DNA from 4 places in the Serratia sp. NFX21 genome. Region 3 is predicted to be linked to each of the others. Evidence: predicted binding sites of a transcription regulator. Region 3 holds the regulator's gene; each other region holds the start of a gene.
The links. The regulator CRP, encoded in region 3, controls carbon source genes, mostly activating them, when cyclic AMP is high. The targets are predictions, from matches to a motif close to ATGTGANNNNNNTCACAT.
Positions count from the first base shown of each region.

Region 1: yrbN (protein YrbN) is a predicted target of CRP. The motif match lies at 3,638-3,655, and genes of this name have one in related genera.
Region 2: ACNT1W_RS18295 (sugar transporter) is a predicted target of CRP. The motif match lies at 2,135-2,152, and genes of this name have one in related genera.
Region 4: idnO (gluconate 5-dehydrogenase) is a predicted target of CRP. The motif match lies at 2,311-2,328, and genes of this name have one in related genera.

Region 1 covers NZ_CP183196.1:909,963-915,807, reverse strand. Annotated here, with positions in the region: gene yedF (sulfurtransferase-like selenium metabolism protein YedF) at 3-242, opposite strand; gene yedE (selenium metabolism membrane protein YedE/FdhT) at 239-1,453, opposite strand; gene ACNT1W_RS04275 (DEAD/DEAH family ATP-dependent RNA helicase) at 1,600-3,561, opposite strand; gene yrbN (protein YrbN) at 3,551-3,625, opposite strand; gene nlpI (lipoprotein NlpI) at 3,748-4,632, opposite strand; gene pnp (polyribonucleotide nucleotidyltransferase) at 4,761-5,845, opposite strand, start outside.
Region 2 covers NZ_CP183196.1:3,899,765-3,905,609, forward strand. Annotated here, with positions in the region: gene ACNT1W_RS18290 (MFS transporter) at 1-802, shown strand, start outside; gene ACNT1W_RS18295 (sugar transporter) at 884-2,074, opposite strand; gene ACNT1W_RS18300 (sugar phosphate isomerase/epimerase family protein) at 2,235-3,176, opposite strand; gene ACNT1W_RS18305 (Gfo/Idh/MocA family protein) at 3,198-4,376, opposite strand; gene ACNT1W_RS18310 (LacI family DNA-binding transcriptional regulator) at 4,698-5,729, shown strand; gene ACNT1W_RS18315 (aspartyl/asparaginyl beta-hydroxylase domain-containing protein) at 5,777-5,845, shown strand, end outside.
Region 3 covers NZ_CP183196.1:55,881-61,725, forward strand. Annotated here, with positions in the region: gene ACNT1W_RS00375 (hydrolase) at 117-1,097, shown strand; gene ACNT1W_RS00380 (YheU family protein) at 1,094-1,327, shown strand; gene ACNT1W_RS00385 (phosphoribulokinase) at 1,479-2,348, shown strand; gene ACNT1W_RS00390 (OsmC family protein) at 2,388-2,795, opposite strand; gene crp (cAMP-activated global transcriptional regulator CRP) at 3,175-3,807, shown strand; gene ACNT1W_RS00400 (YccS/YhfK family putative transporter) at 3,862-5,845, shown strand, end outside.
Region 4 covers NZ_CP183196.1:4,029,893-4,035,737, forward strand. Annotated here, with positions in the region: gene elaB (stress response protein ElaB) at 28-339, opposite strand; gene idnD (L-idonate 5-dehydrogenase) at 425-1,456, opposite strand; gene idnO (gluconate 5-dehydrogenase) at 1,480-2,244, opposite strand; gene ACNT1W_RS18865 (substrate-binding domain-containing protein) at 2,515-3,498, shown strand; gene ACNT1W_RS18870 (DUF1097 domain-containing protein) at 3,500-3,994, opposite strand; gene ACNT1W_RS18875 (MFS transporter) at 4,255-5,499, opposite strand; gene ACNT1W_RS18880 (DMT family transporter) at 5,648-5,845, opposite strand, start outside.

The DNA of each region.
Region 1 (5,845 bases), 850 kb from region 3:
TATCAGCGCTGAATCAGGTAGCGGATGGTGGGACCATCCTGCTGGATATCCAGTACCTTGTAGCCATGGTTGCGCGCATCAAGCGGGATGTTGTTGATTGACTGCGGGCAATCGCTGATCACCTCCAGGATTTCCCCTGGCTTCAACTGCGGCATCGCTTCCAGCGTCGCTACCGCCGGGTAAGGGCAAGGCTCACCCAGCATATCCAACCGGTAATCCGGCACTATCGCCGTTTGCTTCATGACACACTCCTTAAATTAACCACCTGCGCGTCGGGCCTGGCGCGGAAAAATCGTTTTTCCCACCACAGCATGGCGCCAAACGCCAATGCCAGCAGCAGGTAGGTCACCAGCAGGCCGCCGATCGGGCCGAAGGTCTCCAGCAGGTTAACCTTGTCGTAGTCAGTGGCCAGCGTCGGGGCCAAATCATCCCAGTAATAGGCCAGCAGCGTGGCACCAATGATATTGCCCAGCCCAACCCACCAGTAATGCACCTGCCCCTCGACCGCACGGTACATCCAGCCGGTTTCGCAACCCCCGGCCAACACTATGCCAAAACCAAATAACAATCCGCCCAGCACCGCATTGGGGCCGGCCCACATGATTTTAGGCGCCACGCCCAGTTGGACGTAGCTGAAAATGCCGATGGCACTGGCGGCCATACCGAGAATGATGGCCTTCGCCATGTGGGTACGCCCGCTGATCCACAGATCGCGAAACGCCGAGGTGAAACAAATTTGCGCCCGTTCAATCAGCAGGCCAAAACCGATGCCAAACAACATGGCGATACCCAGCTTCGGTGCGTCAAACAGCGTCCATAGCGACCAGGCGATCGCCAGACAGAACACCACCATCCCCAAACGAAAGCGACGACGCGCCTGCTCCGGTTTTTGAGTCAGCGGCGCGGCCGCCTTCACCTTCTGTAATTTGATCGGGATGCGGAACATCGGCAACAGGGTAAATTTGGCACCAAAATAAGAGCCGGCGGCGGTCGCCAGCGCAAAGAACCAGGCGTGCAGCGAGAACTGCGGAATGCCGGTAAAGAAGGCCGCCAGGTTGCAGCCCATCGCCAGACGTGCGCCGAAACCGGCGATGATACCGCCCAGCAGCGCCTGCACAATGCGAATGCGATTCTGCGGCTGGCGTAGCTTGATGTTGTTAGCCCACAGCGCGGCGGCGATACAGCCGGCAAACATGCCGATGATCATCCTGCCGTCGATGCGTTGCAACGGCGTCCCCTCAAGCCCGATAACCTTGAAGTAGCCCCACTGCTCAGGGTGCAACCCGAACAGCTGCAATATATGGCCGCCCCAGCGGGTGAATTCACCGGTCACCGCCCAGAAGGCCCCGGTCAAACCGAAATAGTAGGTAGAGAGGATCCCGGCGGCAATCACCGCGGGTAAAGGTGCCCAAAAGCGCACCAAATATTGAGACTTGAACTGCTGCCAACTCATGGCATCTCCCGTGCGTAGTATCCATAAGAAAAAACCTTATAAATGATACGCCATTTTCCCTCACTTAACGGCGAATTTCAGGCATAAAAAAACCAGCCCGAAGGCTGGTTTTTAATCCAATTAACCGCGAACGGTCAAATTAGATGTTATGCATCACCGAAGCGACGACGTGGTGCAGCCGGAGCGGCGTCATCACGACGTGGTGCGCGTTGGCCGTCACGGTTGAAGTTACCGCCACGACGCTCGCCACCGTTGCCGGCAGGTGCAGCAGCACCGCCTTCACGACGATCACCGAAAGAACGACGGCCTGGGTTTGCCCCTTCACGACGTTCGCCGTTGAATGGACGAGCCCCGCCACGACGCTCACCGTTACCGGCAGGCGCAGGACGCTCACGACGTTCATGCGGCTGTGCATCGCCCAGCAGCTGCATGTTCATCGGCTTGTTCAGGATGCGGGTACGGGTGAAGTGAGACAGGATCTCGCCCGGCATGCCTTTTGGCAGCTCAATAGTAGAGTGGCCGGCAAACAGCTTGATGTTACCAATGTAACGGCTGCTGATGTCGCCTTCGTTAGCGATCGCGCCAACGATATGACGAACTTCAACGCCATCATCACGGCCCACTTCAATGCGGTACAGCTGCATTTCGCCAACGTCACGACGCTCACGACGTGGACGCTCAGCGCCACCGTCACGGCTGTCTGGACGTGCGTCACGACGACGGTCGCTACCGCGGTCGTCACGGTCGTTGAACTCACGACGCTGACGTGGTTTGAAGACAGGATCCGGTGGCAGGATCAGAGGACGTTCGCCCTGTGCCATTTTCAGCAGTGCTGCGGCCAGCGTTTCCATTTCCAGCTCTTCTTCGCCCGGCTGCAGTTTAGCCAGCAGGCCACGGTACATGTCCAGATCGCTGCTTTCCAGCTGTTGCTGTACTTTAGCTGCGAACTTGGCCAGACGACGCTCACCCAGCAGTTCTACATTTGGCAGTTCAACTTCTGGAATGGTCAGCTTCATGGTGCGTTCGATGTTACGCAGCAGGCGGCGTTCGCGGTTTTCTACGAACAGCAGCGCACGGCCGGCACGACCAGCACGGCCAGTACGGCCGATACGGTGAACGTAAGACTCGGAATCCATAGGGATGTCGTAGTTCACAACCAGGCTGATACGCTCAACGTCCAGGCCACGGGCAGCAACGTCGGTCGCGATCAGGATATCCAGACGACCATCTTTCAGACGCTCCAGGGTCTGCTCACGCAGGGCCTGGTTCATGTCACCGTTCAGTGCCGCGCTGCTGTAACCACTGCGCTCCAGCGCTTCGGCCACTTCCAGGGTCGCGTTTTTGGTACGAACGAAGATAATCGCCGCATCAAAGTCTTCAGCTTCCAGGAAACGTACCAGGGCTTCGTTTTTACGCATGCCCTGCACAGTCCAGTAGCTCTGGCTGATGTCTGGACGGGTAGTCACGCTCGATTGAATGCGCACTTCCTGCGGCTCTTTCATAAAGCGGCGGGTAATGCGACGGATAGCTTCCGGCATGGTTGCAGAGAACAGTGCGGTCTGATGTTCAGCCGGGATCTCTGCCATGATGGTTTCTACGTCTTCGATAAAGCCCATACGCAGCATTTCGTCGGCTTCATCCAGCACCAGACCGCTCAGGTTAGAGAGGTTCAGGGTGCCACGCTTCAGGTGGTCCAGCAGACGGCCTGGAGTCCCTACTACGATTTGCGGGCCCTGACGCAGAGCGCGCAGCTGCACGTCATAACGCTGGCCGCCGTACAGGGCCACGACGTTAACGCCATGCATGTGTTTGGAGAAATCGGTCATCGCTTCAGCAACCTGAACCGCCAGTTCGCGGGTCGGTGCCAGCACCAGGATCTGAGGTGCTTTCAGGGAAGCGTCAAGGTTGTGCAGCAGTGGCAGCGAGAACGCCGCAGTTTTGCCGCTACCGGTCTGTGCCATGCCCAGCACATCACGGCCGTTCAACAGGTGAGGAATACACTCAGCCTGGATCGGTGAAGGTTTTTCGTAGCCCAGATCGGTCAGGGCAGAAATGATCGGAGCAGACAGCCCCAGGTCAGCAAAAGAGGTTTCAAGCTCAGTAGTCATGTACACGTGCCTCATTAATAATGGCAGCCAGTCTACATAACTCGTCGAGAAAATTTTCAGTCATTTTCATTGAAAAGTGTGAACCGGCTCAAATTAGATTATAAAACGAACAAAAAAGCCCTCGCCCGTTAAGACGATAACTTTGGCAAAAAACCAATGTATATCAGGCTGATAGTTGTTCGTCAGCTATTGCTGGTCCGATTCCGATAGGTCGTCTTGTTCTTGGCCCAACAGCGCCAATTCCAACAATGCATAGCGGTGCTCAACGAAATTATGAACGTTGTTAGCAACCGTCAGTTTGAACAGCGCCGAAGCGGTGTCCTTGTCCCCCAGACTTAGGTAATGCTTACCTAAATAGAAGTCAGTTTCACTGAGATGCTCAGCGAGCGAAGTGTTATCCGTTGCATCTGCCTTGAGCCTTTCCATCAGCGTTTTTTCACTGATGTTGCCCAGGTAGAATTCGACAATATTCCATCCCCATTGCCCTCGGTTCGCCTTGTCATAACGCTGCTGGAGCGCTACGTCAGCCTTCTTGGGATCGATTTCTCTTTCCACCAGATAAAGCCACAACGAACGGAAGGGATCGTTTGGGTCGTCTTGATAAAACGCCTGCAGATCATCCTGCGCCAACGGGAAGCGGCCGCCATAATAAAGTGCGATGCCCCGGTTTAAACGCGCGTAATTGTAAGTTGGATCAAGCTCTAGTACAGAATCAAACGCTTCATAGGCAGCATCAAAATTGCCTGCCTGCGTTAAGTAAATGCCCAGGTAGTTGAAAACTTCTGGCATATCAGGACGTATCGCCAGCGCTTGCGAGAAATCATTGCGCGCCAGTGCACGTAGCCCGAGGCTATCATACAGTACACCGCGCTCATATAAAAGCTGCGCACGCTCATCGTCCGTCAGTGCCCGGCTGGCAAGTATTTGTTCCATGCGCGCCAGGATCACTTCCTGCTGCAGAGTTGGCTGCAACGGGATCGCCAAAACTTCGTCTTTACGCCAATCATGGTTGCTGCATCCTGCCAGCATGAGTGCTGTCGCAACGTAACACCAGCGCAAGAAAGGCTTCATTTCCCACTCCCGAAGACAAACATTGGATGAACATCCTTTCATCCGTTTGCAAATACGCAGGCATCCTGCCCGCGTTATATGAACAGCTCCCAACCCCATGGCCGGGAGCTGTAAATCTATCTATACAGTTATTCTGCTTCAGGCGCAGGTGAACCTGCTTCTGGTGCGGTCGCTTCTTTGATGCTCAGACGCACACGGCCCTGACGGTCAACTTCCAGTACCTTAACCGGTACTTCCTGACCCATCTGCAGATAGTCGGTCACTTTCTCAACGCGCTTGTCAGCGATTTGAGAGATGTGCACCAGACCTTCTTTACCGCCGCCGATCGCCACGAATGCGCCGAAATCAACGATACGGGTAACTTTACCCTGGTAAATACGGCCCACTTCGATCTCGGCAGTGATCTCTTCGATGCGGCGGATAGCGAATTTCGCTTTCTCACCGTCGGTAGCAGCGATTTTAACTGTACCATCATCTTCGATTTCAATGGTAGTGCCGGTCTCTTCAGTCAGCGCACGGATGACAGAACCGCCTTTACCAATCACGTCTTTGATCTTGTCCGGGTTGATGCGGATAGTGTGAATACGTGGTGCAAACTGAGAGATATCGCCACGCGGAGTGCTGATAGCCTGTTCCATCACGCCCAGGATGTGCAGACGCGCCCCCTTGGCCTGGTTCAGAGCAACCTGCATGATTTCGCGGGTGATGCCTTCAATTTTAATGTCCATCTGCAGCGCGGTAATACCGTCACGGCTACCGGCTACTTTGAAGTCCATGTCGCCCAGGTGATCTTCGTCACCCAGAATGTCGGACAGAACAACAAAGTTGTCTTGTTCTTTCACCAGGCCCATTGCGATACCGGCAACGGCTGCCTTGATTGGCACACCTGCATCCATCAGTGCCAGAGAAGCACCACAGACGGAAGCCATTGAAGAAGAACCGTTGGATTCGGTGATTTCAGAAACCACACGCACCGTGTACGGGAAATCTTCTGGTTTAGGCATCATAGCCAATACGCCACGTTTCGCCAGGCGACCGTGACCAATTTCACGACGTTTTGGCGAACCTACCATCCCGGTCTCACCAACGGAGTACGGAGGGAAGTTGTAGTGGAACAGGAAGCTGTCGGTCTTTTCGCCCATCAGCTCATCCAGGTTCTGCGCGTCACGGGCGGTGCCCAGCGTTGCGGTAACCAGTGCCTGAGTCTCACCAC
Region 2 (5,845 bases), 1.4 Mb from region 3:
TTTTATCGCCTTTGTACTGATTGAGCGCCGGGTAGCACGGCCAATGCTCGATCTGACCCTGTTCCGCTGCCCCCGCTTTATTGGGGTTCAGGTGCTGGCAGCCTCGCCAGCATTCTTTTTTGTGATATTGATCGTCATGCTGCCAGGGCGTTTTATCGGTATTGATGGGCAAAGCGCGCTCGAAGCCGGTAAAACCATGATTGCTCTGGCGGCTCCATTGCTGTTCGTGCCCTTTCTTGCGGCACTGCTGGCACACCGTTTTACCTCTGGCGTGCTCTCCGGTATCGGGTTGCTGTTGGTCGCCGTCGGGCTGGCCTGGCTGGGTCATGAACTGACAGCAAATAACGGCCACGGCTTGATAGCACCGATGCTATTGATCGGCACCGGTATCGGCCTGCCCTGGGGGTTGATGGATGCCATGGCGGTCAGCGTGGTGGAAAAAGAACGGGCGGGCATGGCCACCGGGATATTCAACGCGGTACGTGTCTCGGCCGACGGCATCGCCATTGCGATTGCCGGTGCGGTACTGGCCATGCTGATCCAGGGCGGTCTGTTTGCAGCACTCACCGGCAATGGTGGCACGCAACATTTGGTTGAGGCGGCCAACCGCGCGGCACTGGGTGATTTGAACAGTGCCGCCGCCTTGCTGCCCGGGCAACGCCAGTTAATGCTGCAAATCTATGATCAGGCTTTCCGCAACTTGCTGTATATCCTGGCGATAGCCTCTGCCGCCTGCGCGTTACTGATATTTGGGCTATTGGGGCGCTTGCATGCTCACGATAGCACGTCGGTGGAGGAATAACGCGGGTACGTCTTCCGGGTTAACAATAAGTTAGGATGAGACTGACAATGAGCCGGCGGCCCACTATCAGAGCGCAGGAAGTTAGCGGATTTGGTGGTGTTGCAGGCGTTCACTACGGTAAAAGTTCAGCAGGCACCAGCCAAGGGCGATCAACGCCAGTGGGGCAGCGACAAAACCGATGTTGCCCATACCCAGATACTGGCTGACCTGGTTACCCAGCAGTGCGCCGGCACCGATGCCGAAGTTATACAGCCCGGAATAGATCGACATCGCCACGTCGGTAGCGTCCGGGGCCAGGTTCAATACTTTGGCCTGCATCGACAAACCAATTGCCATGATTGCCATGCCCCATACCGCAAACAGCACCGTCAGGTGGTTTTCATCACCGGAGGCCGGTAACAGCAGCAGCAGGCTCAGCATCAATAAGGCGATGGCGCCGATGAAAAAGCCCGACGGGAAACGCTCGCTGAAACGGCTAAACAGCAGACTGCCAATGATACCGGCGGCACCGAACAGCAACAGCATCAGGGTGGTGAAGTTTTCCGATAGCCCGGCCACGGTCTGAATAAAGGGTTCGATATAGCTGTAGGCGGTAAAATTGGCCGTCACCACAATGATGGTCAGCATATACAGGCTGACCAACGCCGGGCGCTTAAACAGCATTGGCACGCTGGCCAGCGAGCCGGAATGCTCGCTTTTCAGCACCGGCAGCAAACGCCACAGCAGCACCAGCGCCAGCGTGGCACAGACGGCGATACCAATAAAGGTCATGCGCCAGCCGAGGATTTGACCCACGATACGGCCCAGCGGCAGGCCGAGCACCATCGCCAGCGCGGTCCCCCCCGCCAACAGGCTCAATGCCTGCGCCTTTTTACCCGCGGGTGCGACCCGGATCGCCAGCGAGGCGGTGATCGACCAAAATACCGCATGGGCCAGCGCCACACCGGCACGGGAAATCACCAGCGTGGTGAAGTTCCATGCCACGGCGGTCAGCACATGGCTGGCGATAAACAGGATAAATACCCCGATCAGCAGTTTGCGCCGCTCAATCCGGCTGGTCAGCAGCATACACACCAGCGAACTGGCGGCGACGATCCAGGCATAAATAGTGATGATCAACCCCACCTGCTCGGTCTGCATCGAGAAGCTTTGGGCGATATCACTCAGCAACCCGACCGGAATGAACTCGGTGGTATTGAAGATAAAGGCCGAAACGGCAAGAATGACCACGCGCAACCAGGCAGTTGAGCGAGAGACCTGAGTTTGTTCCATGTTAAACGGGATCCGGACGGGAGCGGGAAGTAGCGATATTTTAACCAATCGGTAGGGTAAATGCGACATGCGTCACATTTTTATTAACCTGTTTTTTTCGCCAGCCTTTTGCCATCCACGGCCTGCACAATGGCAGACCCTGGACAGCAACGGATGCCGTTTACTGACTGATACAGTGCTTTAACGCCTCGACCGAGGTATTGATGCCGGCATCGACCGACATGGTCAGATCCTCCATCTCCAGCGACACCCAGTCGTTATAGCCCATCATGCGTACCACCGAGAAAAACTCTTTCCACCACTGCAGATCCTGCCCGCAGCCGACCGCCACATAATTCCAGGCGCGCTCCGCCACCTGCTCCACCGGCCGGGTTTCCAGCAGCCCGTTGACGGCCACCACGCCCCTTTCCAGCCTTACGTCCTTGCCGTGCACGTGGTGGATGGCGTCCCCCAAACGGCGGGCTACGGCAATCGGATCGGCCCCCATCCAAATCAGGTGGCTGGGATCAAGATTCAGCCCGACCATCGGCCCCACCGCGTCACGCAGCCTGAACAAGGTGTCGGGGTTCCACACCAGCATCGAGCTAAAGTTCTCCAGCGCGAATTTCTCGATGCCAAACGCCTGTGCCTTTTCCACCAGCCGTTGCCAGTAGGGGATTGCCACTTCGTTCCACTGATAATCCAGGCAGTTTTTCAGCGTCGGCGGCCAACTGACGGTATAGGTGATCCAGTTGGGGATGCTGTCGCCGGGAGCCGCAGGGGGCAATCCGCTCATCATGACGATTTTCTTCACCCCCAGGCCAGCGGCCAGCGCCAGCGTGTTGTCGGTATCGTGGCGATGTTTTTCCCCCAACACGCCCGGCTCCAGCGGGTTACCGGAAACGTTCAGCGCGGCAATCTTCATGCCGCGGCTTTCCAGTGCCGCCAGTAACCGTCGGCGCTTACCGGCGTCCTGCAATAACGCCACGGTATCCAGATGCGGTGCCGAAGACCAGCCGCCGGTGGTCATTTCCACTCCAAACACCCCCAATTCGCCCAATCGATCCAACATGGCTTCAAACGGCAGGTGGCCCAGACTATCGGTACAGAAAGAAAGCTTCATGTTATGTCTCCGCAAAAAGGTTTATTCAAAGGCTACCCAGCGAGCACCCTGATCGGCTGAGCGCACGCAGTTTTCAATCCAGCGCACACCGTCGATCCCGGCGTCGATGTCTGGATACACCAGTTGATCCAACGCCTGCCGATCGCCCCGGTTGCAGGCATCAATCGCCAGGGCGAATTTCAGGTAGATGTTGGCCCAGGACTCGCTCAGCCCCTCGGTATGCAGCGCCCCCAGCCGCTCCCAGGCGTTGCAGGTTTCGTCCAGATAGGGCATGCCGCGATATAGCGTCTGATTGGGTTGCCCCTGCACCTGGTAACTCAGCTCGCTGGGGTTGATGTCGGTCCATTCCAGGCTGGCCTTCGAGCCGACGATGCGAATACGCTGGCTGCTCATGGCACCGGCATTGACCGATGAGGCCCACATGCGCCCCACCGCGCCGTTGGCATAGCGCATCATCACCAGCGCGTTGTCTTCCAGCGGCGCACGCGAGGGAATAAAGCTCTGCCGATCGCAAAGCAGTTCGCTGATCTGCATCTGCGGCATCACCAGTTGGGACAGGTAATAGGTGTGGGTGGAAATATCGCCCAGTACAAAGCTCGGGCCTGAGATTTGGGGATCAATGCGCCATTTCTGCGCATCGCTGAGACGGTCAACCTCGTCGGTGGCATTAAAACCGTGGGTATATTGCAGATCCACCATGCGCACCTCGCCGATCTGCCCGTTGGCAATCATGGCGCGCATCTGCAGCAGCAACGGATGGCCGGAGAAACCGTAGGTCACGCCGACAATGCGGTTTTTTTCCGCCGCCAGTGCCTTGATTTCGTAGGCTTCCCGGCTGGTGAAAAACAGCGGTTTTTCGCAAATCACGTGCAGCCCGGCCAGCAGTGCCGCACGGGTAATTTCGTAATGGGTGCCATTCGGCGTGGCCACCGACACCACTTCTATGCCGTCTTCTCGCCTGGCCTCTTGAGCAAACAGCGTGCGGTAATCGTCATAGCAGCGATCGGCATCCACCCCCAGATTGACGCCGAATTCGCGGCCGCGCTCCGGCACAATATCAAATGCCCCAGCCACCAGCGCAAAGGCGGTGTTATCCCGCAATGCACCGCAACGGTGTTTATAACCCACCTGCCCCAACCGCCCGCCGCCGACCATCGCCCAACGCAAAGGCCGTGGCGTTTTTCTTTCACCATTCAACATAGTTACTCCCGAAGCTCAAAGTTTCTGATATTTCCGCCGTGTTGCACCCGGGTGCAAATTTAAAATGCACCCGGGTGCAAAATTGAGTGGCAACTTGACCGCAAAACAAATGCCACTTGCGATGGACTATTGGAGAGGGTTAAAAATAAGTCAAATGCGCCATGATAAATCTGCCGCTCAGGATCACAATTTACCGATCAAAGGATCAATATGGCGCCCTGTCCTGCACCAGGGATCTCACCGCTGACGGCAGCAACTCCCGCATCCGGCAAGGCTGTGCTAATCTGTTGAACCCATACCGTTTTTTCATCACGAGCAAAGATGATGGCGAAGAAACCCGGCGCGATCCCCGCGCCCACTGCACGCAAGGCAACGGCCAGTGATGTGGCGGCCCGTGCCGGCGTGTCCAAATGGACGGTATCGCGTGCCTTTACCGACGGTGCGTCGATCTCGCCCCATGCGAGGTTGCGCGTTCAGACCGCGGCCAGAGAATTGGGCTATCGCCCTAATCTGCTGGCGCGTAGCCTGTCGAAAAAAAGCACCCGCATCATCGGGCTGGTGGCGGACGAGCTAAAAAACCCGCATATTTTCACGCTGCTGGACGAAGTCACCCGGCAGTTGCAAAGCCGCGGCTATATGGCCTTGCTGCTGAATATCACCTCGGAACACGACTATGAATCGGTGCTGACGCTGGCCGATCAAATGCAGGTGGATGGCCTGCTGTTTCTCGGCACCCTGCTCAACGATCGGCTGATTACGCTGGCACAGGATATTCACCATATTCCACTGGTGGTGCTGTATCGCTATAGCGAAAGCCCCTATATCCAGGTGTTGGCCACTAACGGCTATCAGGCCGGGCGTGAAATTGGCGAACTGTTGCTGACGCAAAATTATCAGCGCATGGGCTATCTGGCTGGGCCGGTGAGCGAATCCACCCAGTTACGCCGCCTTGACGGTTTCCGCGCCGCGCTGGCGGAAAAACAACGCGACGTCAGCGTGGTGCTGCAGGCCCCGCATTATCAACGTCAGTGCGGCATGGAAGCCTTCGCGGCCTACCTGGCAACCACCCCGGCGGAACAACGGGTTGAGGCGATTTTTTGTGAGAACGATATTCTGGCAGTGGGGGTTATCGACGCCATCCGCGCCACACCGGGCTGTGCGCCGATTGCCGTGGTGGGGTTTGATGACATTGAACTGGCCGCCTCCCCCAGTTACCAGTTGACCACTTATCGCCAGCCGATGCAGTCGCTGATTGCCGATGGCATCCATTGCCTGACGCAAGCTTTCGAACCGGGCGGCCAACGTTTATATAACGGTGAATTAATCGTCCGGCGGTCGCATATTAAACAATAATAATACCAACGGTCGGCGAGAGCTTGGGTCACGCTAATAGAGGTCACATGTCAGCTATCTATGATTGGTCGGTGTTGGCATTACGCCGTATTTACGATCGCCGCATCAGCGGTGCG
Region 3 (5,845 bases):
GGCGGGCGCTCCTCACCCAGGTCATTTTTTGCAGTATTATTGTTAACTCAGGCTAGTGAAGCTAACAGCGCACTAATCATCCCACAATAGTTGCCAATAAGAATTTTACTCAGGTTATGCATGAATCCTTTCGCCCTTTGACCGGGGCCAGTAATCCACACCTGCAAACGCTGCTGCCACGGCTGGTGCGTCGCCGCGTGCAGTTGAAACCCCACTGGCAACGGCTGGAACTGCCCGACGGCGACTTTGTCGATCTCGCCTGGAGCGAAGATCCGGCTCAGGCCAGCGGCAAGCCGCGAGTGGTGCTGTTCCACGGCCTGGAAGGCAACTTCTACAGCCCCTATGCCCATGGCCAACTCAATGCCTGGCGTGAAAAGGGCTGGCTCGGGGTGGTAATGCATTTTCGCGGTTGCAGCGGTGTGCCGAACCGCAAGCAGCGCATCTACCATTCCGGTGAAACGGAAGATGCACGCTTCTTCCTCCAGTGGCTGCGTGCTACCTACGGAGAAGCCCCCACCGCTGCCGTTGGCGTCTCTCTCGGCGGCAACATGCTGGCCTGTTATCTGGCACAACAGGGCGCCGACAGCCTGCTGCAGGCGGCGGTGGTGGTTTCTGCGCCACTGATGCTGGAGCCCTGTTCGTGGCGGATGGACCAAGGCTTCTCGCGGGTCTATCAGCACTACCTGCTCGGGCAGTTGAAACAAAACGCCACCCGCAAACTGCTGCACTATCCTGATACGCTGCCGCTCAAACTGCCGCAGCTCAAGGCATTGCGTCGGATCCGCGACTTTGATGATGCCATTACCTCGCGCATCCATGGCTTTAGCGACGCCACCGATTATTACCGCCGTTGCAGCGCCCTGCCGTTGTTACCGTCGATCCAAACGCCGCTGTTGATCATCCATGCCAAGGACGATCCTTTTATGACCGACGAAGTGATCCCCGAAACCGCCACGCTGCCGCACAATATTGAATATCAATTGACCGAGTTTGGCGGTCACGTCGGTTTTGTCGGCGGCACATTGAAAAAACCCCATATGTGGCTGGAATACCGTATTCCATCCTGGCTTGCCCCTTACCTGGAAACAACCAAGTGATCATCCCCTGGAAAGAACTGGAAACCGAGACCCTCAATAGCCTGATCGAGTCCTTTGTGCTGCGCGAAGGTACCGACTACGGCGAGCATGAACGTTCGCTGGAACAGAAAGTGGAAGACGTGCGCCGCCAACTGAAAAACGGCGAGGTGCTGCTGGTGTGGTCGGAACTGCATGAGACCATCAACATCATGCCGCGCGGGCAGTTCCGCGCCGGACAAGAGGAAATTTAGTGCTTATCGGTTCTATGACTGACGGAAAAAATCAGGTAACAATGAAGGATTGCAAACCAACGCGCAGTATTTTGCCCTAGGCGAAAGGGTGTCAAACAGACCAATAATGATATCTGACACCGGCGCATTAAACACGGAGTGACCCATCACCATGTCCGCCAAACATCCCGTTATCGCAGTGACCGGCTCCAGCGGTGCCGGCACCACCACCACCAGCGTGGCGTTCCGTAAAATCTTTCAGCAGTTGAACATCCGCGCCGCGGAGCTGGAAGGCGACAGTTTCCATCGCTATACCCGGCCGGAAATGGACGCGGCGATCCGCAAAGCGCGCGATCTTGGCCGTCATATCAGCTATTTCGGCCCCGAGGCCAACGACTTTGGCCTGCTGCAACAAAGCTTTAGCGAATACGGCACCAACGGCACCGGCCGTTCACGCAAGTATCTGCACACCTACGATGAAGCGGTGCCCTATAACCAGGTACCCGGCACCTTTACCCCGTGGGAAGCCTTACCGGCACCGACCGACGTGCTGTTTTATGAAGGGCTGCACGGCGGCGTAGTGACCGAGCACAACGACGTGGCCAAGCATGTCGATTTGCTGGTCGGCGTGGTGCCTATCGTTAACCTGGAATGGATCCAAAAGTTAATCCGCGATACCGGCGAGCGCGGCCACTCTCGTGAAGCGGTGATGGATTCGGTGGTACGTTCGATGGAAGACTACATCAACTACATCACGCCGCAGTTTTCCCGCACCCATATCAACTTCCAGCGGGTGCCGACGGTAGATACCTCCAACCCGTTCGCCGCCAAGGCGATCCCCTCGCTGGACGAGAGCTTTGTGGTGATCCACTTCCGCGGCCTGGATCAGATCGATTTCCCTTATCTGCTGGCGATGCTGCAGGGTTCTTTTATCTCGCATATCAATACGCTGGTGGTGCCGGGCGGCAAAATGGGGCTGGCGATGGAGTTGATTATGGCGCCGCTGGTGCAGCAACTGCTGGAAGGCAAAAAAATCGAATAGCTTACCGGAGCGCGGCAACAAGCCGCGCTCCTTTATCCGTCAGGACACTGCGCGGATCTCAAAGCTGTGGGTCACGCTGGCGGCCTTGCTCAGCATCAATGACACCGAACAGTATTTCTCGGCGGAAAGATTCACCGCGCGCTCAACAATTTTGTCACTTAAATCTTTACCGGTGACGATGAAATGCAGGTTGATATGGGTAAACAGTCGTGGTGCCTCCTCACGCCGCTCGGAGGTTAATTTCACCTCGCAGTCGCGCACGTCGTTACGTCCTTTTTGCAGGATCGACACCACATCTATCGCGCTGCAACCTCCCACTGACATCAGTACCATTTCCATTGGGCTGGGGGCTTTATCCCCGGCGTTGCCGTCCATCAGCACCTGATGGCCAGACGCGGATTCGCCCAGAAACGTCAACCCTTCCACCCACTTAACTCTTGCCTGCATACTGGTCACTCCGGTTAATTTCTTAAAATCAGACTACGCTTTCGCATAGAAACTGGCAACGGAACCTGATGCTAATCATGCTGAAGCGAGACAACACAAGACACCCGCCTCACTCTGTGCTACAAACAGAGCCGCAATAAATCTTTCCGGGACACTGATTTCAGGGAAACTCCCAGGGAAAGGCTCCTTTACCGGTATGTTAACAGAATGTAGCTTGCAGCTCTCCCGGCAAGTTAATATGCTAGGGCGACAGCGTATATTTATGACACGCCTCAAAACCTGCTGCCAGCCACCATTAAAAGAACGGCGACAGCACGTTTTACAGGGAACTCTGACCCCTGTGACACAAGGCAGCGATAACAACAGAGGATAACAGCGAATGGTTCTCGGCAAACCGCAAACAGACCCTACTCTCGAATGGTTCCTGTCTCATTGCCATATCCACAAATATCCATCCAAAAGTACGCTGATTCACCAAGGTGAAAAGGCCGAAACGCTTTACTACATCGTCAAAGGCTCCGTCGCGGTGCTGATTAAGGATGAAGAAGGTAAAGAGATGATCCTGTCCTACCTTAACCAGGGGGATTTCATCGGCGAGCTTGGATTATTTGAAGAAGGTCAGGAGCGTAGCGCCTGGGTTAGGGCGAAAACCGCCTGTGAAGTGGCTGAAATTTCCTATAAGAAATTCCGCCAGTTGATTCAGGTTAACCCGGACATCCTGATGCGCCTGTCAGCTCAGATGGCAAACCGTCTGCAGATCACATCTGAGAAAGTGGGTAACCTTGCTTTCCTGGACGTTACGGGCCGCATCGCGCAAACCCTGCTGAACCTGGCGAAACAGCCTGATGCCATGACCCACCCGGATGGTATGCAGATTAAAATTACCCGCCAGGAAATTGGCCAGATCGTCGGTTGCTCACGTGAAACCGTGGGTCGTATTCTGAAAATGCTGGAAGATCAAAACCTGATCTCCGCCCACGGCAAAACTATTGTCGTTTACGGCACGCGTTAATTACTGAAAAAACGGCGCGATGATTCGCGCCGTTTTTTTATGCCCCGAGTCATCATGTGGCGCCGACTGATCTACCACCCGGAAGTTAATTACGCACTGCGGCAAACGCTGGTGCTTTGCCTGCCGGTACTGCTTGGCCTGCTGATCGGCCAACTGCAATACGGCCTGTTATTTTCCCTGGTTCCCGCCTGCTGTAACATCGCCGGGCTGGACACGCCTCACAAACGTTTTTTCAAACGCCTGATCGTCGGCGGTTCACTGTTCGCACTCAGCAGTTTGTTACTGCAGCAAGCCCTGTTATGGCAGTTGCCGCTGCCGATACTGATGCTCGGCCTGGCGCTGCTGCTCGGCGTCAGCGGTGAAATCAGCCCGTTACACGCCCGTCTGCTGCCCGCTGCGCTGGTTGCCGCCATCTTCTCCCTCAGCATGGCCGGTTCAGTACCGCTTTGGCATGCGCCGCTGTTATATGTGGTCGGCACCGCCTGGTACGGGCTGTTCACCTGGTTCTGGTTCAAACTGTGGAAAGAGCAGCCGATGCGCGAGTCGCTCAATCAGCTCTATCTGGAGTTGGCGGACTACTTCGAGGCCAAATACTCACTGCTAACCCAGCATACCGATCCACAGACCGCGTTACCGCCGTTGTTGGTTCGTCAGCAAAAGGTGATGGACCTGATCACCCTGCTGTATCAACAGCTAAACTTTCTGCCGCACGCCAGTAACCTCGAGCAAAAACGTCTGCAACGAACCTTTCAGGTCGCGCTGGATTTGCAGGAACACATCACCGTCAGCCTGCACCTGCCGGAAGAGGTACAAAAACTGGTAGAACAGAGCCAGGCCGAAGCCATTATCCGCCGCAACGCACAGGTGATTGCCGGCCGGCTACGCACGGTGGCGCACGATATTCTCTACCACCAGCATTCGCAGCGCTTCAATATGGGCAATGAACTGGCAGCATTGGAAAAAGTGGCGGCACAGCACCCGGATAATCCGGTGGGTCAGTTCTGCTACTATCACTTCAGTCGCATCGCCCGCCTGCTGCGTACCCAGCATCCACTCTACCGGCGTGACCTGATGGCCAATCAAAACCGCCTGCCGTTTTGGCCGGCGCTGGTCAGTTATCTGTCGTTCAAATCCAATGCCCTGCGTAATGCGGCACGATTAGGCGTCACGCTGGCGGCAGGCAGCAGCCTGGGGATGATTTTCAACCTGCCGAAACCCTACTGGATCCTGCTCACCATCATGCTGGTGAGCCAGAACGGCTACAACGCCACCCGGGTGCGCATCCAGCACCGTGCACTCGGTACTTTGGCCGGGCTGGTAATCGCCGCCGGTCTGCTGCAATTACAACTGCCCGAGGCCGAAACCCTGAGCGTGATGCTGGTGATTACGCTGCTGGCCTATATGGTGTCACGTAAAAATTACGGATTGGCGGTGATTGGTTTTACGGTGACGGCGGTCTATACCCTGCAATTACTGGCGCTGAACGGCACGAATTTCCTGGTGCCGCGTCTGATCGACACCCTGATTGGCTGCGTGCTGGTGTTCGGCAGTACCATTTGGCTGTGGCCTCAGTGGCAAAGCGGGCTGCTGCGCAAGAATGCCCATCAGGCGCTGGAGAACGATCAGCAGGCGTTACGTTTGTTGCTGGAAGAGCAAGAGCCGGATCCCACTGCACTGGCCTACGCACGCATGCAGGTCAATCAGGCGCACAACGCGTTATTCACCTCACTGAATCAGGCGATGCAGGAACCGGGGTTTGAATCGAACTACCTGGCGGATATGCGCCTGTGGGTGACGCACAGCCAGTTTATTGTCGAGCATCTGAATGCGATGACTATTCTGGCGCGCGAGCACTATATGCTGACGCCAAAACTGGCGGAGGAGTATCTGCAATCTTGCGAGATCGCGCTGCAGAGCTGTCAGCAACGGCTGGAGTACGACGGGCCGAGCAGTGGCAACAGCATTATGCAGCCGCCGGATTTGCACCCAGATATGCCGGTGACCGAAATGGAGCGCCACCTGCGGCGTATTCTTTCAC
Region 4 (5,845 bases), 1.3 Mb from region 3:
GGTGGCCGCGCCCAACTTCCAGGGAGCTTATTTACGTGACAGCAGCAAGCCCAGTACCAGACCGACCGTCGCACCAATCCCCACGCTGTGCCATGGATTTTCACGCACGTAACCGTCGGTGCGGCAAACCGCGTCCTTGGCTCGCGCATAGTAGGACTCGGTAGTATCAGCCAGTCGCGACTTAACCTCGCTCAATGCCTCTTCGGCATGTGACTTGATGTCGATATAGGCCTGATCGGCGCGATCGCCAGAGTATCTCAACACTTCTTCCAGCGTGTCGCTCAGCATTCTAAGATCGTCATCGAGCGTGGTTTGATCCCTATCCGTATTTCTCGCCATGTTAAGTTCTCCGTGATTAAAAATGATACGGTCCTTAACTATAGACAAGGATCGCCGCTCTTCGCCATCAGACTATTGGCTAAAATCAGAACACCAGCTGTACTTTGGCTGCCTGACTCTTGTCACCGGCAAAGGCCAACGCCTGCGCCAGTTGCTGGTTATCAAACTCGGCAGACAGCAGCGGCAATGGATTGACTGTCCCCTCGGCCAACCAGGCTACCGCCAAATCAAATTCTTCAACAAAACGGAACGAACCCAGCAGGTTTAACTCTTTGGCGATCAGCAACATCAGCGGGAAATCCGGGAAACTGCCCCCCATCCCTACCTGTACTACCGTGCCTTTGGCCCGGGTGACTTCCAGGCAGCGCTGCAACGACGACGGATGGCCAGAGACTTCAAAAGCGATATCAAAGTACCCCTTTTCCTGCTGATAGAGGCTAAAGTCGTCATTGCCGGCATGCAGACAACGGGTTGCCCCCATTTTCTGGGCAATATCCAGGCAACGTGGGCTGAGATCGGCACATACAATTTCGCCGGCGCCCAGCGCCTTCAATGCCGCCACCAGCAGGCAGCCAATTGGGCCAACGCCGGAGACAAACACCTTTTTCCCTGTCACTTCGCCGGGCTGCTTCGCCGCGTGTATCGCCACCGCCAGCGGTTCGGCAAACACCATCACCTTTTCATCACGATCGGCGTCAAAGGCAATACACTGCGCGCTATCGACCACTTTGTACTGGGTGAAGGCACCGTCAACATGCGGGAAATACATCGCGCTGCCGAAGAAACGCATCTGAGTACACTGGTTTTGCTGACTTGCCAGACAATACTTGCACTGCCCACAGGGCTTGCTGGGGTTTAACGCCACTTTCTGCCCCACCGGCAGGCGGGCAGTATCACTGGCCACCACTTCACCGATCACCTCATGGCCGAGCACCATCGGCTGACGCACCTGGAAACTGCCGACTTTGCCTTCCTGGTAATAATGCAGGTCGGAACCGCAGATACCGCCACGGGTGATTTTCACCAGTGTACCGATCCCCTGATAATCCACTTCCTGCTCCACCACCGCCACGTCATATTTGCCGTTCACCACGCAGGATTGGGTTTGAATTCTCATCATGATTTCTCCTGGGCAAGCGGCTATACCGCCGCGGACATGCCGCCATCGACAAACAGCAGCTGACCATTAACAAAATCGGAAGCCTGGGACGACAGGAACACCGCCGCACCAATCAGCTCTTGCGGGTCACCCCAGCGGGCGGCCGGGGTGCGCTTGGTCAGCCAGGCGGTAAACTCCGGGTTGTCCACCAGCACCTGAGTCATTTCGGTTTTGAAGTAGCCCGGCGCGATGCCATTGACCTGAATGTTGTAACGCGCCAGTTCAACGCACATGCCCCGCGTCAGCATTTTTACCGCGCCCTTGGAGGCGGCATACGGGGTGATAGTGTCGCGGCCCAGTTCGCTCTGCATCGAGCCAATATTGATAATTTTGCCGCTTTGGCGTTGTACCATATGGCGAGCTACGGTTTGCGACACTATAAATACCGCCTTCTGGTTGACGGCGATAATGTCATCCCAGTCTTTTTCCGGGAACTCGGTAAAGGGATGACGCCGCTGGATCCCGGCGTTATTGATCAGCACGTCAATGCCGCCACTTTCCGCCTCAATCCGTTCAATGGCGGCATGGATAGCCTGCGAATCGGTGACGTCAAAAGCCGCAGCATCGGCGCGAAAACCTTCACGTCGCAGTGTTTCAACGGCGCGCTGGGCGTTTTCCTGCGTGGTGGCATTAACCAGAATATGGGCGCCATACTGCGCCAGCCCACGAGCCAGCAAAAAACCAATGCCGCGAGAAGCGCCGGTAATCAGTATTTTTTTGTTATCCAGTGAAAATAAATTGTTCATAACGTTCCCCGGCGATGTCATTTGGATAGGACTGACGCCTATCTCAGCGGATCATCGCCGGTAAAAACGTGATAAAGATCACTTAAAATCGTGTTACTAAAAGCTGTTACCTTTAACGTGAAGCCACGCATTCCAGTGCGCCCAATAATTAATTCATTTCATTGAAAAATAGGGATTTTACACTTTATAACGCCGATTGTTATCACCAGATCGATTTGTTAACATGGCAGAATTCGCGATCTTTGCGCCCCACGCTGTTAAGGCCCCTAAATGAAGAACCAACGCGTCACGCTGCAGGATATTGCACTGCTCGCCGGTGTGACCAAAATGACCGTCAGCCGCTATCTGCGCACGCCGGACAAGGTGGCTGCCGAAACGGCTGCGAAAATTGCCCAGGTGATGAAAGAAGTTAACTTTACCGACAGCGATGAGGCGCGATCGTCCCAAAAGCCGCGCATCGGCGTGCTGATCCCCTCCTTCAACAACCAGATCTTTGCCGATCTGCTGGCCGGCATCGAATCCATCACCCTCGAGCACGGCTATCAAACTCTGGTGGTTAACTATGACTACAGCCGGCAGCGGGAAGAGGAACAGATTATCCAACTGCTGGCCTACCCCATCGCCGGGTTGATCCTCACCGATTCGGAGCACACTCTGCGGGCGGAAAAATATCTGGCGGCAACCAAAATCCCGGTGGCGCAGGTGATGAGTCTTGAAGGGCCCGAGGGGCGGATCGCCGTGGGGTTTGATAACTATCAGGCGGGTTTTGACATGACCGAAGCGCTGCTCGCCAGCGGGAAACGCCAGGTGGTTTACTTTGGCGCCATGTCCGACGCACGCGACACCAAGCGTTTCCAGGGCTATTGTCGGGCGATGGAAAATCAGGGACTGACGCCACGGCAAATCACGCCGCATCGGGTCTCGTCGGTCTCGGTCGGTTCTGACATGCTGGCCATGGCCCGCCAGCTCTACCCCAGTCTGGACGGCATTTTGTGCACCAATGACGATCTGGCGGTTGGCGTGTTGCAGGCGTGTCTGCGGCTCGGACTAAAGGTTCCGCAGGACATTGCGCTGTCAGGTTTTCACGGTCTGGATATTGGCAAGGCCACCACGCCGGGCATCGCCAGCGTGATCACCCCAAGGTTTGATATGGGCAAAGTCGCCACAGAGATTTTACTCAAACGCATCAAAGGGGTGCCGTGCATCGAGCGCGTTGACCTGCACTACCGCATTTCACTCGGCGGCACCATTTAAATCAGCGGTTAACATGCTCGGTAACAGCCGTTACCGGTTTGGGTTTCTCATTGCGGGCCGCCAGCCAAAGACCGCTGTTTTTCATCGCGTAGCCGAACACCAATCCCACCAGTAGGGACAGGCTCACCAGCGGCCAGTCGCCGCCACCGGCGAAGGTGGCGCAGGCGCCAATAAAGGTGCCGGGCACAAACCCCAACCACTGCTGTTTTGCCTGGATACACATCAGGAAAGCCACGGCGCCGGTCAGCAGGTAGCCGATGATGCTCAAGCCTGGGGCCAATTCGCTACCGTGAATAATCACCATTGCCCAAAATACCCCGCTGCCACAGGTTAGCAAGCTTATCAACAAGCCTTTCAGCCCACCCTGCGGGCAAGCAAAGTAGGCCGTGCAGCCGAGGAAACCGGCCCAGCTAATCAACCCCAGGCTGACGGCCACCCAGCCCCAAACGCCGGAGAGGATCCCGGTTGTCACAGCAATGGCAAAAATAACGTTCATAAACCGACCCGCAGCAGAGAAAGCGCGCAGTTTACTCGAAAATCGGCATTTTCATGTGATGTATTTCACATAAAATATGTAATGAGAAACAAGAGAATTACAGGTATGTGGAATTTGTCACAAAAAAAACCAGCGTGGCAAGCACGCTGGAAATGACACACAACAACACCAGGGAAATCGGCTCGCCACATTGCGCAGCGAGAACATATTTATTTCAAGTTTCAGTCAGCAAGACTTCCGCTTAAAAGAACAAGAATGTTTCAACGCGGGAAGCCCGCACGGGTCACCATGAAGCTCAAAACCAAGCACACCACGGCACTGACCATAAATAACAGGTTGACCGCCAGATGCAGGCTGGCATGGTCAATCACTACTCCCAACAGAATGGGTACCCAGTTGGCGATATAAGCAATAACATAAAACAGCGAAATCAGTCTTGCATGGCTGGCCTTCGGCGAAATCAGGTTCACCAACGTGGCGCTGCCGACAAAAATTGCCCCGTAGGCGTAACCCGCAATCACCATACCGGCACTGGCCAGGGCCAGCGAGTGAATTTGAATCGCTTCGGTGAACACCACCACCGACAACGCCTGCGCCAAGCAGCCAAACATCAGCGAGTGACGTGCATTAACACGACGGCTGAGGATCTGGCTGATACCGGCAATCACCAGGTAAACCGCGATCACGTAACCATAAATACCGCGGCTATGCATGCCAAGCAGCTTTTCCGACACGCTCGGGCCAATCGCCAAAATGCTGGCAGCCACCGCCCAACAGATAAACAGTGCACCGGCACACAGGTAGAACTTGCCACCGGTCGCACGCAGGCCGTCAGCCAATGAGCTTTTTTCCGCTGCGCCATCAACCGCCGCCGCCCCGCTTAACGGCGCGACCACCACTTCAACCGGCCATTTCAGCATCACGCCCAGCGCGGCCACTGCCGCCACCGCCATAATGATAATGAACGGCAGCGAAGTGGTATGGAACCCGGTTTGCAGCGCCACACCGCTGAAAATCGGCCCCAACGCCAGGCCGGTGGTAAACGACAGCGTGGCAATCAGCGCCGCATTTTTACCGCCGTCTTTCGGCCCAAAACGCACCAGCGCAATATTGGCCGCACCGGTTAATGCCCCGGTGCCGATCCCGGCCAGCAAACGCGCCATAAACATCATCAAAAACGAATCGGCCATCGAGAACAGCAAAGCCCCGGCCAGCACCACCAGCAACGCCGGCACAATCATGCTGCGCAAGTCTTTGACCTTGCCGGCCATGTTGCCCACGCCGAACAGTGAGATCAGTACGCCAGCGGCATAGGCGCCATAAATGACCGTCAGGCTGACCGAGCTTAGCGCCAACTCATGTTGATAAAGCGGATAAAGCGGCGTCGGCGCACTGCTGTTGAGCAATGCAGACATTAATGCCAGCGCTAAAAACAGCAGAATGGCAAAATGCGACGTGCCCGAATTCGCTTTAGCCGCTTCATCAACAGCCACACCTTCAGACATTTTTCTCTCCCGAAACAATCTGGATAAACACCAAGCCCTGAAACCAAATTCATCAGGAAACGCGTTTATCATACCTTTCGGGTATAACCGTCAAAATAGCCAAGAATGCATCATAGTGATTCATTAATGCATTCTGTTGAATGCAAAATTACACGGCCTCAGCCTTGGTGACCTTCGCCGGGGCGCGTTTCAAAATAGCCAGCGCACCGGAAAGAATAATCAACACCATGCCGCCCGCGGCAATATAAGACAGTTTCTCGCCAAACAGCAGATAACCGAGCAGCGTGGAGAAAATGATGGTGCTGTAGGACAGAATGCTGACTATCACCGCATTACCGCTGCCATA